2 regions of the Paenibacillus sp. JJ1683 genome follow, and region 1 is predicted to be linked to the other one. Evidence: riboswitches for the same ligand, from Rfam matches in the RefSeq annotation. Region 1 holds a riboswitch; the other holds the start of a gene.
What was found. Region 1 has a riboswitch for S-adenosylmethionine ahead of ACUC6J_RS19920 (methionine ABC transporter ATP-binding protein). Riboswitches for the same ligand answer to the same signal wherever they lie in the genome.

Region 1 (7,804 bases):
CAGAAGACCCGCTTGGAGGCCATCGCATTCCGGCAGAAGCCGAGTTTGCGATCAGCGGCTATGTGCCGCCTCATGAACGTCGCCCGGAAGGGCCGTTTGGCGATCATTTTGGCTATTACTCATTACAACATGATTTCCCTGTGTTTCATGTCAAACATATGCATCACCGCAAAGATGCCATTTATCCGGCAACCATTGTAGGTAAGCCACGGCAGGAAGACTACTATCTCGGCGAATTTTTGCAACGTCTGTTGTCGCCCGCCTATCCGCTTGTGATGCCTTCCGTCAAGTCGTTATGGGCATATGCAGAAACAGGTGTACACGCGCTGGCAGCGGCAGTCGTACGTGAAAGCTACTCCCGTGAAGCGCTGGTATCCGGCTTTACCATTCTGGGTCAAGGTCAATTGTCGTTGACCAAATTCCTGATGCTGACGGATCGGGTGATCGATTTATCCGACTTTAACCTGTTGCTAGAAACCATTTTGGAGCGATTTAATCCAGCCAGAGATTTGTTTATTTTTAACCATACGTCTCACGATACACTCGATTACACGGGCCGCAAGCTGAATCACGGCAGCAAGGCGATTCTGATGGGGGTAGGCGAGCCTGTGCGTGAATTGCCTCGCGTTTATGAAGGCGGCGATCTGCCGGGAATTCGTGAAATCGAACCCTATTGCGGAGGTTGCCTGGTTATATCCGGCTCGTCCTTTGAGCAGGAGCCTGAACTCGCTGCGCGTGTATTGGAGCGATTAGCTGCGGGTGAGCAAGAGTGGCCGCTTGTCTTTATCGTGGACGATGCCAAAGAAGTTGTTCGCTCCCAAGCCTCGTTCCTGTGGACGGTATTCACACGCTTTAACCCGGCTACAGATATGTACGCCGACAGCGAAGTACGTTTGCATCACCTGAACTATAAGCTGCCGATTGTAGTGGATGCACGTATGAAGCCAGGCTACCCTGATGAGGTGCTACCGCGTGAGGATATAGTTAAGCTTGTAGATCAACGGTGGACGAGTTATTTCGCTTGACGCCTATTCAAGCATCTAACAGCCGGATTTTACAGATATGAAGGAGGCGTGAAGCATGATACGCAAGCTATTGGGCGAGCCCCCACGTGAAAATCATGGCGTCCTGCTGGATGCCATGAATAGCATGTCAGACATGTTACATTTGCTGGAACGGCAAATCCAGGCCAGTGGTGATCCTACCCATGACTTTCGGAAGGCGGATATTTTAACACGTGGTCTGATGTCGTCTTTGGATGAACTGGAGCAGAGCCATCATGCTGCCGCCTTTTTCCGTATGAGAGTGAAAGCCGGATACGCTGAAGATATGAGCAAGGATGAAAAATCCGATTATGCTTTGTATGTTTTCTTTTATAAGGATGGGTTTGTGCGGGTATTCTCTATTTTGGATAAGCTTGGTAACTGGATGAATGATTTGTATGATTTAAAAACAGGGCAGTATAAGGCGCATTATTCGTATTTTACCGTGTTGAGACAGCTCAAGTATCTCAAAATGCATCCTGTATTGACTGATAATTTAAATGATATCAAGGACACATACAACGATGCCATCAATCGCCTGCGTAAGCGTCGAAATACGGAAATACATTATATGAACACGGAAATGCAGGACGATCTCTGGCAACGTCACCGTGCTTTATATGGAAAAATCCAACTGGAGGACCTTGATCACCATCTGGAAGATTTGCAGCAGGGCTTGGAAATGGTATGCCAGTCGCTATCAAAAGCATTTTCTTATACTGCGAAACAATGGGAGAACCGGGCAGTGCGCCCATAATTATGACAGAAAATATCCTTTGACAAAGCAATGTAAACTATCTATACTGAAACCTAGTTTCAGAAAAATGCTTGAATTATTTTTTTTATATAAACTTAACGGACAGCTAAAGCTGGAGTTTAACATATTTTTCTTATCCAGAGAGGTGGAGGGACTGGCCCGATGAAGCCCGGCAACCCGTTCTTTCCCGGTGTAATGCACCGGGAGGGAACATATGGTGCTAATTCCTACAAAACCGCTAGAGTTATAGCGATTTTGGCAGATGAGAAAAGGTTCGCAAGGTGGGGCCCTTTTCATTCTGTGAAAGGGGCTCTTTTTTGTATAAATAAATAGTGATTTTATACAATCCCGAGAGATGACAACTGGTTAACAGGGTAAGAAAGAAGTGAAGGAGGTCGCAGCACGTTGATAGAGCTTAAGCAATTAACCAAGCATTATGGTAAAGGTAACCGACGCGTTAATGCGTTGTCCGGGTTGAACCTTTCTATAAAGCGTGGAGAAATATTCGGGGTGATTGGTCATTCCGGGGCGGGCAAAAGTACGTTGATCCGCTGTATTAATTTATTGGAACGCCCTACTTCAGGCGAAGTATGGGTAGATGGGGTTAACCTTGTGACTGTGAGTCAAGCCCAGTTACAGAAGCAACGCCGAAAAATCGGAATGATTTTTCAACATTTTAATTTGTTGTCTTCGGCGACAGTGTATGACAACATTGCATTTCCATTGCGGCTGGTAAATACCCCAAAGCAGGAGCTAGACAAGAAAGTTCGCGAGCTGCTGGAATTGGTGGGACTGAAAGAACACAGTGGAAAATATCCGTCACAGCTCTCAGGTGGACAGAAGCAGCGGGTAGGGATTGCACGGGCACTGGCTAGTGATCCGCATGTGCTGCTGTGTGACGAAGCGACGTCTGCGCTTGATCCGCAGACGACAGGGTCTATCCTGAAATTGCTGTTGGATATTAACCAGCGCTTTAATTTGACTATCGTATTGATTACTCATGAGATGCATGTCATTCAAAGTATATGTGATCGAGTTGGCGTCATTCATGAGGGCGATATCGTGGAGCAAGGTCCGGTGGCGGAAGTGTTTTTGAAGCCACAGCATCAGGTGACTAAGGATTTTATCCAGCGGGAGGCAGAACATCCTGAGGAATTACAAGCAGCGATTGCAGCAGCAGGTAGCGGCGAATCGGCACAGGTGGTACGTATCTCCTTCTTGGGCAGTAAAACTTATGATGCAATTCTATCGCGTACGGCTCGAAGTACAGGTGTTGATTTTGCAATCTTACAGGGCACCATCTCTACGATTAAAAACGTACCATATGGACAGCTGATCGTTCGTTTTGAAGGAAACCATTCAGATATAGAACATACGCTGCGCGAAGTGTCAGGGCAAGGACTCGATGTGGAGGTGATCGGACAATGAGCGAACTTGATTTTTCGCAAGTGAGTTGGGAAGAGCTAGGGAATTCTACTCTGGAAACCCTTCAGATGCTCGGGGCATCTGCATTGTTCACCCTCGTTATTGGTTTGCCGCTCGGTATATTGTTGTTTCTGGCAAGCCGTTCCTCGTTGACTCTGATGAAGGTGATATACGTTGTATTATCTTTCGTCGTTAACATTTTGCGTTCCGTACCATTTATCATCTTGATCGTCGCACTTATTCCTTTTACACGATCGTTGGTAGGTACCTCGACCGGGGTGCTGGGAACCATTCCGCCATTGGTTATCGGGGCTGCTCCTTTCTTCGCACGTCTTGTCGAAACGTCACTACGTGAAGTGGACAAGGGTGTCATTGAAGCTGCACAAGCGATGGGGGCTTCGACAGGACAAATTATCCGGCGTGTGCTGTTACGTGAGGCACTGCCGGGCCTGCTCGCCGCATTAACCATTACCGTCGTTACACTCGTATCCTACACGGCAATGTCCGGGATGATCGGGGGCGGTGGACTGGGTACACTGGCTATCAACTACGGCTATTATCGTTACGAAACGGCTGTAATGATCGTTGCGGTCGTGCTGATGGTCGTATTGGTTCAATTGCTGCAAATGGCGGGAGACCGTCTCGTGCGGCATTATACTCGAAAATAGGGAAAACATATAGATATCCTTATTGATCAGGACGTCTGATCCTGAATATTACAAATTATTGGAGGGGTAACAACATGAAGAAATGGGTATTGGCTGTATTGAGCTTGACATTAATTGCGGTACTGGCTGCTTGCGGTACAAAGAGCACAACATCGGATACAAACAATGCGGCCGAAAATACAGGCGGGTCACCCCGTGAAGTCGAACTGAAAGTTGGAGCTTCTCCTGTGCCTCATGCGGAAATTTTGGAAGCAATCAAGCCTCAGTTGGAAAAAGAAGGGGTTCGTCTTCAAGTCGTTCAGTTTAACGACTATGTACAGCCGAACGTGCAATTGTTTGACAAGCAACTGGATGCTAACTTTTATCAACATGTACCTTACCTGAATGTGATGAACAAAGAGCGTAAAATGGATCTGGTTTCTGTTGGCGCGGTTCATCTGGAGCCATTCGGTATCTACTCCCAAAAATATAAAAAGCTTGATGAACTTCCAGATGGTGCAACAGTAGCCATTCCGAACGATGCAACCAATGGAGGTCGTGCATTGCTGCTGTTGGAGAAACAAGGTCTGATCAAGCTGAAAGATGCTAGCAACATTGAAGCTACTGTAAAAGATATTACTGAAAATAAGAAAAACCTGAAGTTCAAGGAGCTGGAAGCAGCTATGCTGCCACGTCAGTTGCCTGAAGTGGATATTGCGTTGATCAACACGAACTACGCTTTGGAAGCCAAGCTGAATCCGACCAAGGATGCATTGGCACTGGAAGACAAAGATTCACCATATGCTAACGTGCTGGTAGCACGTCCTGATAATAAAGATTCCGAAGCGATCCAAAAACTGCTTAAAGCTTTGCAATCTCCAGAAACTAAAAAATTCATTGAAGACAAATATCAAGGCGCAATTATCCCTGCATTTTAAGCAGAAACTAAGAATGCGCTGAACGTAAACCCCAGCTTCTCTTGAACAAGAGGACTGGGGTTTCTTTTTGGTTGGAGTTGTAGGGATTGCTTAAATATTTTATACTTGGGGGTGACCGTTCTCTGTGAAGAGGAGGAAAACTGTTGAGAGACAAAGTCGCACTCATAACGGGTAGTGCCAAAGGTTTAGGTAAAATGACCGCTCTGCGTCTGGCTGATGAAGGTTGTGACATTGCCCTGAATTATGTCCATAGCCAGGCTGAAGCCGAAGCGCTTAAGCGGGTAATTGAGTCAAAGGGAGTACGCTGCCTGTCTTTACAAGCAGATATCTCGGTTCAGGAAGATATCACCAGGCTGATCGGTGAAGTGCAGGATCGGCTGGGCGGAGTCGATATTATGGTGAATAATGCTGGACCGTTCATCCGGGAACGCCGTCTGTTTGCGGATTATAGTGTAGCTGAAATTCATGCCATGATACAGGGGAATCTGGTCGGTACCATGTTGCTGGATCATTTGGTATTGCCGCACATGCGTAGCCAGCAATGGGGACGTATTATTCATTTTGGCTTTGGTCATGCTGGAGAAGCAAGGGCTTGGCCGCATCGCGCCGTCTACGCAGCTGCTAAGGTGGGGCTGGTGTCTTTTACGAAGTCACTGGCTGTAGAGGAAGCTCCCCATGGCATCACGGTCAATATGATCTGTCCCGGGGATATCCGAGGAGCGAACAAGGAAAAGTCGATTGCCGATGTCATCGGCATGCAGGATACAGAGACACCGCGTGGGCGTCCAGGAAGCGGAGAGGACATTGCGCGAGTGATCGCCTATTTGTGTGAGGAGCATTCGGATTTTATAACGGGTAATATTATGGATGTGTCCGGAGGATTGGACCCCATTCGGCCAACCATATAAGATCGAGAGATCCTTTAGACGTTGTAACACAAAAAAGAGTCTTGAGCTTCGTTACCGAAGTCAAGACTCTCTGATCATTATGCATCAAGCATTAGAATACTTGTACCACTTCTTGGACGCCTTCGACTTCTTCGAGAAGAGCGCGTTCAATCCCTGCCTTCAGCGTAATTGTAGAACTTGGGCAACTGCCGCAAGCGCCTACCAGCTTCAGCTTAACGATACCATCTTCAACGTCAACCAGCTCAACGTCACCGCCATCGCGTTGCAGGAACGGACGGAGCTTATCCAGTACGTCTGCTACTTCATCATACATTTGAACGCTTTGTGCTTCGCTCATTAGAATTCAACTCCTTTCCTATACCTTATTTATTATATTACAAAGCGGGCCAAATTAAAATGCCCGTCATCCAAAGCAGGTGAAAAAAATGTTAAGACCTATTATTGAATTTTGCACCAGTAATATGCATTTTGGTACCGATGAGATTATGTCCAAACTAGAACAGAACCCGGATTATGATGTGATTGAATACGGCTGCCTAAGCAATTGCGGTCAGTGTAACGCTGAGCCTTATGCGATGGTTAATGGTGAAATTGTATCCGCAGATTCAGCAGAGCTTCTGTACGAAGTGATTCTAAACAAAATTAAAGAAGCCGAAGCATGGGACAACCTGGATTTGGATTAAAAATAGAAGTCATCGGCAAGCCAGCTTCCTCTTGTAGGAAATATGTATTATTCATAGATGCAACAAACAAAGAAGACCTGCTCTGGAAGCAGGTCTTCTTTGTTGTTGAGTATCCAATTAGCCAAAATGGCGTTTGGACTTCCAGAGCACACCGCTCTTCAGCAGACGCGGCACTCGTCCACGCAAAGAGGTACTGCCCATAAAGCCATAACCAAACCCGGCCTTCTTGCCAAGTGCACCTAATGTACCACGTAGCTTTAAAGGATGCGGGTGAGGCGTTTGTCCTTTCCACAGGTCGCGTACAATGTGGGCAATCTGCTCACCTTGCACCTCTGCCGCCTGAGCGCTTGGAGAGTAAGGAAGGCTCGCACAGTCTCCGACGACGTACACTTCAGGATGATCCGGTATTTGATAATATTCATTTAGCACGATGCGACCCTGAGGGTCTTTAGGAACAGCTAAATCCTGCACAATTTTAACGGGCTGAATCCCGGCTGTCCATACTACCGCATCGGTCATAATTGGCTCATCACGGTTGTAAATAGCCCCTGGCTCAATACGGGAAACCGCAACGTGATTCAGCGCATTCACTTGATGCTCCTTGAACCAGGCATGTACATAAGCAGACAAACGTTGCGGAAATGCTGATAGCACCCGCTCGCCCCGATCCATAATCGTAATATTCAAATCCGCGCGGCTTTCACGTAACTCCGCAGCAATCTCGACCCCACTTAGACCGCCACCTACAATATGGACATGTCCATAAGGCTTGATTTCATTCAAGCGCAGATACGTTTGGCGGGTATGATTAAAGGATTGGATCGTACAGCTGTATTCTTCAGCTCCCGGTGTATTATGAAAACGGTCGGTACAACCTAGCGCGATGACAAGTTGGTCATAGGGCAAAGGATCACCATCTTGAAAATGAACCATTTTATTCTCAAGATCCATCGAAGTGACTTCTCCGTATTTGCGAATAAGGCGTTGTTCATCCGGAAAATGTACCCGCAAATCAAAATCAGATACGGTACCTGCCGCAAGGGCATAGTATTCTGTTTTCAGTCCCTGAAAGGGCATCCGATCCACTAAAATAACTTGAATATCGTCGGGAATGTGTTTATCCAGCAATTCTTTGGCAATGGTAAGGCCGCCATAGCCGCCCCCTAGAATAACGAAATTTTTCATCAAAATCCGCCGTCCTTTCGTTACCGTGTCCCCGGCAAATGGTCTGGTGTCTTGTCGATATAGCACAAGTTTTGTTGTTGTAAAGCCCGGAAAGGGGCCTGCCTTTAGCAGACAGACCGACGTGTTCCGGGGCAGCTTGAGGCTGCTTGGTGTGAGTAATGGGGATAAAATGCACGCGGGAAATCTGAATCCGATGTTACACTTATTCGAAAACTTCG
Region 2 (7,804 bases), 2.8 Mb from region 1:
CCATTGACGAGCTGAACAGCTTTGTAGGACAAGCGATCAGCTTTGCCGAAGGGGAAAAGTTTGCGGACATTCGGACTCAATTGGAGGAAATACAGCAGGAGCTGTTCGATTGTGGTTCAGATTTGGCGTTTGTTAAAATCAGTGAAAGTAAATATAAGGTCAAAGACGAGCTGGCAGAGCGGCTGGAAGGCTGGATTGATGCATGCCAGGAGGAAAACCCGAAGGTGGAGCGCTTTATTATCCCGGGAGGCAGTACATTATCTTCGACGCTTCATGTTTGCCGCACGGTTTGCCGACGTGCGGAACGCCGTGCTGTTACACTAGGTAAGCACACAGATATCAATCCTGCGGTACGTCGGTATTTGAACCGCCTGTCCGATTATTTCTTTGTTGTGGCTCGCACTGCGAATGTACGTCAGGGTGTACCTGATGTCGAATATGTTCGCAGCAAAAAAGTGTTCCGCAAATAAGGAGGCAATCGGGAATTTGTGATGAGCTTGTACTATGAACCTATCGTATATATGATCCCTCCTGAGGAGGAGGGCATGCTGCTGAAGACCATTCTACAAAAACGTATGAACATTTCTCGCAAGCTCATATCCAAACTCAAGCTGACCGAACAGGGGATCATGCTGAACGGGATACGTGTGTATATCAGCGTAAAGGTGAAGTCCGGGGATCGAGTAGAGATCCGCATGGAGCGCGAGCGTTCCGATGATATTTTACCGGAACCCATTCCTTTTGAGATTTTGTTTGAGGATGAACATCTGTTAGTAGTGAACAAGGCGGCGGGGATGATTGTCCATCCGACTCACGGTCATTACACAGGAACGCTGGCGAACGGGGTTGTGCATTATTGGCAGATCAAGGGAGAGATGTTTCGGTTTCGTCCTGTTCATCGTCTTGATCAGGAGACGACGGGCGTGCTGGTTGTAGCTAAAAATCCGTATGTACACCAGCATATTTCCGAACAGATGATTGCGGGAACGGTGGACAAGCGCTATACAGCTTTGGTGCATGGGCGCCCTGAGCAGCAGGAAGGCAGGGTGGACGGACCGATTGACCGCAACCCGGATAATCCGCATTTGCGTATGGTGACTCCAGATGGTTATCCTGCCCTTACGCTATATAAGCTGGAGGAAGTATGGAGAGAAGGAAGCCGCATCGGTCTAAAATTGGAATCCGGACGTACGCACCAAATTCGGGTTCACATGACATATATCGGATGCCCGTTAATCGGAGACAAAATGTACCGGATTACACCCGATGACGCTGTGCAACGTGAGCGATATGATCAGCTTGATGCCAGGATGCCTCGACAAGCCCTGCATGCTTCAGAATTATCCTTGGTGCACCCTGTGACCGGGGAGCGAATGTCGTTTTGTGCTCCTCTACCGGATGATATGATCGGAATGCAAGAGCTGTTAAGGGCTCAATATCCAGAATAAATATTCAACAAAGATTGAAACCAAATGGAGGTTAATCTAGCGATGAGCCAACTGAAAGTATACCAGTATTCTAAATGCAGCACCTGTCGTAATGCAGTGAAATGGCTGCAAAACAAGGGGCATGAGACGGAACTGATTCCTATTTTTGAACAACCGCCCGGCCCGGAGGAATTGGAAGACTTGATTAAAAAAAGCGGGCTGGAACTGAAAAAGTTTTTCAATACGAGCGGTGAAGTATACAAAGAGTTAAAGCTGAAAGATAAGCTTGGAGACATGAGCCGTGAAGAGCAAATTTCGCTTTTGTCCTCGAATGGAAGATTAATTAAACGCCCGATTGTAACTGACGGGAATAAAGTAACGGTAGGATTCAAAGAGGAAACATTTGAGGGGACATGGGGAGCTCAGTAAAGCCCAATTTACCCCCACATTATGTTATACTGTGAGGGTTAAATATTATGATGAATGGGAGCAATACAATCTGTGACACAACGCAATGAACAATCCGTAATGCTGGTTGACGGCATGGCCCTGCTTTTTCGTGCTTATTATGCAACCGCTGCAAACGGTTATATCCGTCGTACAAAAGCTGGAGTACCAACGAACGCCATATATGGTTTTATTCGATATTTTTGGGATGCAGTTCAAACCTTTAATCCTACACATGTCATTTGCTGCTGGGATATGGGTGGAACGACATTCCGTGGGGAACATTTTGCTGCGTATAAGGGCAACCGTGCCGACGCGCCAGATGATTTGATTCCTCAATTTACTTTGATCCGTGAAGTGACGGACAGCCTCGGCATTCCCAACATTGGGGCGGAAGGCTTTGAAGCGGATGATTGTATCGGTACGCTCGCACGTCATTATTCGCAAAATGAGGATATGGATGTCATGATTCTCTCGGGAGATCATGATTTACTTCAATTGGTAGATGAGCGGACACGGGTCATTATTATGAAAAAAGGGCATGGAAATTATATGGTATATACCCCGGAGACCCTGCTGTCAGAAAAAGGGCTTAAGCCAAGCCAAGTGGTCGACCTCAAAGGCTTGATGGGTGATGCAAGTGACAATTACCCGGGAGTACGCGGAATCGGTGAGAAAACTGCCCTCAAGCTGGTGCAGGAGTACGACTCCATTGAAGGCATTCTGGAAAATCTGGATCAATTGACTCCATCGGTTCGTAAAAAGATCGAGAGTGATTTGGATATGCTGCATCTTTCACGCAAACTTGCTAAAATTCACTGTGATGTGCCTGTTGCGTGTGCTTTAGACAGCTGTCTGTTGACGCTGGATCACGTGCAAATTGTCGATAAGTTTGAGCAGCTTGAAATGAAGAGCTTGTGTACGTTGATGGGTGTCGCAACCGGATCATAATGAAGCTGTTAGGCTTGTGCTGTGCATTTCAGGTGGACTAAGTTATATAGGGATGCTGGCGCTTGGTGCGTTAGTGTCCTTATTTGTATACAACTAACTCAGCTTAGGTATATAACCATGTGAAGGATTTTATACAATTGTGATAAGGGGATTGACCTTAGGCTCGTTTCAGGTGAATATAATGGAGAGAGATCATGGAGAGGGGATTACAGCAGCTATGACAGTATTGGGAGCAATTGAGGCAGGCGGTACCAAATTTGTATGTGGAATTGGAAATGAACGAGGAGAAGTATTGGAAAGAGCAAGCTTTCCAACAACGACTCCAGCAGAAACCATGGAGAATGTCATTGCATTTTTTGAAGGCAAGGGGATTGAAGCGCTGGGTGTAGGCTCATTCGGACCGATTGATCCTATCGAAGGCAGTGATACATATGGTTATATTACAACAACGCCAAAGCCGCATTGGGGAAATTATAATCTGATTGGCAAACTGAAGGAGCATTTCGATGTACCTATGGGGTTTGACACGGATGTGAATGGAGCAGCACTGGGTGAGTCCATTTGGGGTGCGGCTAAAGGATTGGACAACTGTCTGTATATTACAATAGGTACAGGCATCGGAGCGGGTGCTTTGGTTGGCGGAAAGCTGGTACATGGATTATCCCACCCGGAAATGGGACATATTTTGGTACGTCGTCATCCAGAAGATCACTATGAGGGCACATGTCCATATCATGGAGATTGTCTGGAAGGACTGGCAGCGGGGCCAGCACTCGAAAAAAGATGGAAGGTTAAAGGGCATGAGCTTTCTGTGGATCACCCGGCCTGGGAAATGGAGGCGCATTATCTGGCCCAGGCTTTAATGAGCTATGTATTAATCCTGTCACCGCAAAAAATTATTATGGGCGGCGGAGTAATGAAGCAGGATCAATTGTTCCCGCTCATTCGTACCAAGCTTCAACAACTTTTAAATGGGTACGTACAGCATCCGAGTCTGACTACAGAAATTGAGCAATATATCGTATCTCCGGGCTTGGGTGACAATGCTGGATTGTGCGGTGCTCTGGCTTTGGCCAAGGAAAAGCTGAATTCTTAGAATTTATGGTTGACGGTACTCCAAGGTCCGGTTATCATATAGGCAACAGCATAGTACGGATCAAAAAGGGAAGCACCTTTCTTGCGAATACGCAGGATAGGTGCTTTTTTTGCGTTGTGTATTGTGCGAGTCAGTCATTTTAACCTTATGAGGGAGGAAGAACCATGGAGATTGTATTTTTAAATCGCTTGTCCAAACGGAATGAACAGGGCTGTGAGGACTTTGCGCAGGTATGGATCGGACAACATGAAGGGGGATGGAGTGCAGGCTGGAGCACACATCATGTACCAGATGAAAGTATAGACGACCTTTGGTATGAAGGCAGTTTGTGGCAGGAATTACTGCATGTATACCGTCATGAGCTGGCACTCAAGATGGCTGAGGGCTACAGGCCTCTAATTCATGGCGTTTTTCATGAGCAAGAAGGATCATCAGGACGTGGACAAACGCTACAAAAGCTGTATTGCTATAGTGATTTGTTTCCGCGTGATGAGGTGTATGAACAATTAACAATGTGGAGACGGCAAAAGGCAGCAACTGAGCGAAAAGCACCTTATTTTATCGCTACGAATCGACTACTTCGACTCATCAGCGTCTATCTTCCTCATACCGAAGAAGAATTGTTAGAACTACCTGGTATGGGCCTGGGTAAGGTGTCGCAATATGGGACGGAGCTATTGGCTATAACGAAACAAAATGATCGGACCACGCCCTTTCCGCTGAACTGGGTAACAGAGACACTTGAAGAAGAAGTTTTTTTGTCATGGCTGTACAAGCAAAAAGAAAACCAGTACAGACAGGAACTGAATAAGTTTAGCCTGACTAGAGCGATTATCGAAGGCATTTCGGACGGTCTTTCACTGGAGCATATCGGAATGAAGACAGGCTTGCACCGTCGAGAAATGATTGAAGCTGTGGAGCATTTGGATAGGGATGGAATGGATATGGAGAAGCTGATCCGCAAGGAATTGGCACATGTATCAGAGGAGGAGCAGGCAGCCATCTGGTCTGCTTATGCAGAGTTGGGAGATACGCTGCTCAAGCCCATTATGCTAAAAGTGTATGGAGAAGAAAAAGCGACGGAAGCAGGGCTGGATCAAATTTATGAGCGACTGCGACTGATTCGTATACGGTTCCGCCATCAGGAGATACCTGACCGACATGTTGGATAATATAGAGACGATTGAAAGTGTCCTAAAGTAAAAATAAGGTGCAACATAAAAAAAGCAGCAGCGAGTTCCTTATAGGAATCGGCTGCTGCTTTTGATGACCAAGCTTGAAAACCGAAATAATTCAAACCCAATCTTTCTTGCGGAAAATACAGAACATACTGACACCTAGTGCCACCATAATCCCAATGACGACAAAATAACCATAACGTGTATGAAGCTCAGGCATATTATCAAAGTTCATCCCATATATTCCGGTAATGACCGTCAACGGCATAAATACAGTTGTAATGGCGGTAAACACACGCATGATTTCATTAGCACGGTTGGCGATACTTGACTGATAAGCTTCTCTAAGGTTCCCCATCAAGTCGCGATAAGTTTCGAAAGTCTCCGAAATTTTCACAGCATTTTCATAAATGTCGCTAAAATATTTTTGTAGTTGATCGTCGATAAGCCGCAAATCCCGTTTGTTCAGGGTATTGATGACTTCCTTTTGTGGGCCGAGCACTTTTTTTAGCCATAGAATTTCACTGCGCAATCCGATGATTTCGTTCAAGTGCGACTTTTTCGTATGCATTAGAATGTCTTCTTCCAGCTTTTCAATACGAACTTCAATCCGGTCACCAACCAGAAAATAGTTATCAACGATCAAATCGACCAACAGATACATAAAACGGTCAGGCTGGCTAACTTCCTGCTCCCACAGCATAGGCTTGAGAGTACGAAGCTCATTGATTTTCTGCTTGGTCACCGTAATGATAAAATGGCGGCCGAGAAAAATGTTCAAAGCACGCAAAAATATTTCTTCATCATCAAAACGAATACTATTTACAACGATAAAATAATGGCTTTCATAAATTTCAATCTTTGGACGCTGTTCTTCTTCACTCAAACAGTCTTCTACTGCAAGATCATGCATAGAAAATAAGGGCTGAAGCACTGTCAGATCCTCGACATCGGCATCAATCCAATAAAAGCCTTCTGCCGGTGCAGTGAGCGCCATTTCAATTTCTTCGACAGGGGTAAAAACCCCGTTGTTAACCAAACGGATTTTCATATATGTCACTCCTTATGCTCCGTCGTAACGGAAATACGTTTACCTTAAGCATAAGGAATGGACTCAGTTAGCCAGTTAGCCGGTGCGGGTAAGCGTGCATACCATCAAAAGCAGAAGGCTTTTGGAGCATGCGGAGCCTGGCGTCCCGTCTTTCGGCAAGCTGAAGTCATTCCTATGCTGTTGTTCAGGGATCGCCGCCTATTCGGACTCGGGTCGCCTTCCATTCCGGATTCACCTCACATATGTTCTTTTTTAGGTTGCCACAGTATCGAAGAAAACACTCTAATCTACACTGTTGCACCGTATTTTTGCCTATTAGCACTTGTATAGTATAACGCTCGGCCTACGGCCTTTCAAGGGCAAAATCATGGGCTAAATCAACAGCAGTCATATGAGCTTCTGCGAAAGGGGGGGATATGATTTAACCTATGGAAAAGGTAGACAAAATGTGAATGCAGGGCACAAATTTACAAGTCCATCTTGACGAAGCCCAGCCGATGCATTAAAGTGAACAACAAGAACTTTGTGAACCCAAAATGAATATAGCGAAATCTTATCAAGAGCAGGTGGAGGGACTAGCCCGATGATACCCGGCAACCGGCGATTTTTATCGCACGGTGCTAATTCTTGCAGGACTCGCGCTTTGTACAAAGAAGCGTAGCCCTGACAGATGAGAGAGGCGCATATGGATACAAATATGACCTTTCTCTAACCGAGAAAGGTCTTTTTATTATATGCCCGGCATCTCTACCAGACGATTTTCGCACAACTTACCGATCAAGGAGTGAGTTTACATGCCGATTAAAATTCCAGATACACTGCCTGCTAAGGAAGTACTGGAGGGCGAAAATATTTTCGTAATGGACGAAAGCCTGGCTTATCATCAGGATATTCGTCCGTTGCGCATCGCCATTTTGAATTTGATGCCTACGAAGGAAACAACGGAAACCCAACTGTTGCGTCTGGTCGGCAATACGCCGTTACAAGTGGATGTCACGTTGGTGCATATGAAGTCACATGTATCTAAAAATACATCGCAAGAATATTTGAACATGTTTTATAAAACGTTTGATGAGATCAAGAACAGTCGTTTTGACGGCATGATTATTACAGGAGCCCCCGTAGAACAACTTGAGTTTGAGGATGTGACCTACTGGGAGGAGATCCGGCAAATCTTTGAGTGGACGAAAACAAATGTTACTTCGACCATGCATATCTGTTGGGCCTCACAGGCAGGCTTATACCATCATTTCAATGTTCCGAAATACGGGCTCGATACCAAATGCTTTGGGGTATTCCCACACACCGTTATTAAACCTAAAGTGAAACTGCTACGCGGCTTTGATGAACTGTTTTATGCTCCCCACTCTCGGCATACCGAGGTTCGGCGGGAAGATATTGACCATATTGCCGAATTAGAAGTTTTATCCGAATCCGAGGAAGCTGGAGTGTACCTGGTAGCCACGCTTGATGGTAAACAAATTTTTGTAACAGGGCATTCTGAATATGACCCACTTTCGCTGAAATGGGAATACGATCGCGATATAGCCAAAGGACTGGATATTGACGTCCCCAAAAATTATTATCCTAATGATGATCCTGGACGCATACCGCCCTCGATCTGGCGGGCTCATGCCAATTTATTATTTTCAAA

Region 2: linked by a shared signal. The riboswitch ahead of metA (homoserine O-acetyltransferase MetA) and the one ahead of ACUC6J_RS19920 (methionine ABC transporter ATP-binding protein) in region 1 are both predicted to bind S-adenosylmethionine.

What each region holds. Positions count from the first base shown of each region.
Region 1 is NZ_CM129820.1:4,630,439-4,638,242, reverse strand. Features, by position in the region: gene ACUC6J_RS19930 (UbiD family decarboxylase) at 1-1,025, shown strand, start outside; gene ACUC6J_RS19925 (Cthe_2314 family HEPN domain-containing protein) at 1,081-1,800, shown strand; SAM riboswitch class I at 1,931-2,069, shown strand; gene ACUC6J_RS19920 (methionine ABC transporter ATP-binding protein) at 2,206-3,228, shown strand; gene ACUC6J_RS19915 (methionine ABC transporter permease) at 3,225-3,893, shown strand; gene ACUC6J_RS19910 (MetQ/NlpA family ABC transporter substrate-binding protein) at 3,968-4,810, shown strand; gene ACUC6J_RS19905 (SDR family oxidoreductase) at 4,954-5,718, shown strand; gene ACUC6J_RS19900 (NifU family protein) at 5,810-6,055, opposite strand; gene ACUC6J_RS19895 (YuzB family protein) at 6,144-6,401, shown strand; gene ACUC6J_RS19890 (NAD(P)/FAD-dependent oxidoreductase) at 6,519-7,586, opposite strand; gene mqnE (aminofutalosine synthase MqnE) at 7,789-7,804, opposite strand, start outside.
Region 2 is NZ_CM129820.1:1,703,635-1,711,438, forward strand. Features, by position in the region: gene ACUC6J_RS07335 (cob(I)yrinic acid a,c-diamide adenosyltransferase) at 1-470, shown strand, start outside; gene ACUC6J_RS07340 (RluA family pseudouridine synthase) at 492-1,448, shown strand; gene ACUC6J_RS07345 (arsenate reductase family protein) at 1,491-1,856, shown strand; gene ACUC6J_RS07350 (5'-3' exonuclease) at 1,929-2,825, shown strand; gene ACUC6J_RS07355 (ROK family protein) at 3,043-3,921, shown strand; gene ACUC6J_RS07360 (HRDC domain-containing protein) at 4,086-5,093, shown strand; gene corA (magnesium/cobalt transporter CorA) at 5,215-6,150, opposite strand; SAM riboswitch class I at 6,701-6,827, shown strand; gene metA (homoserine O-acetyltransferase MetA) at 6,945-7,804, shown strand, end outside.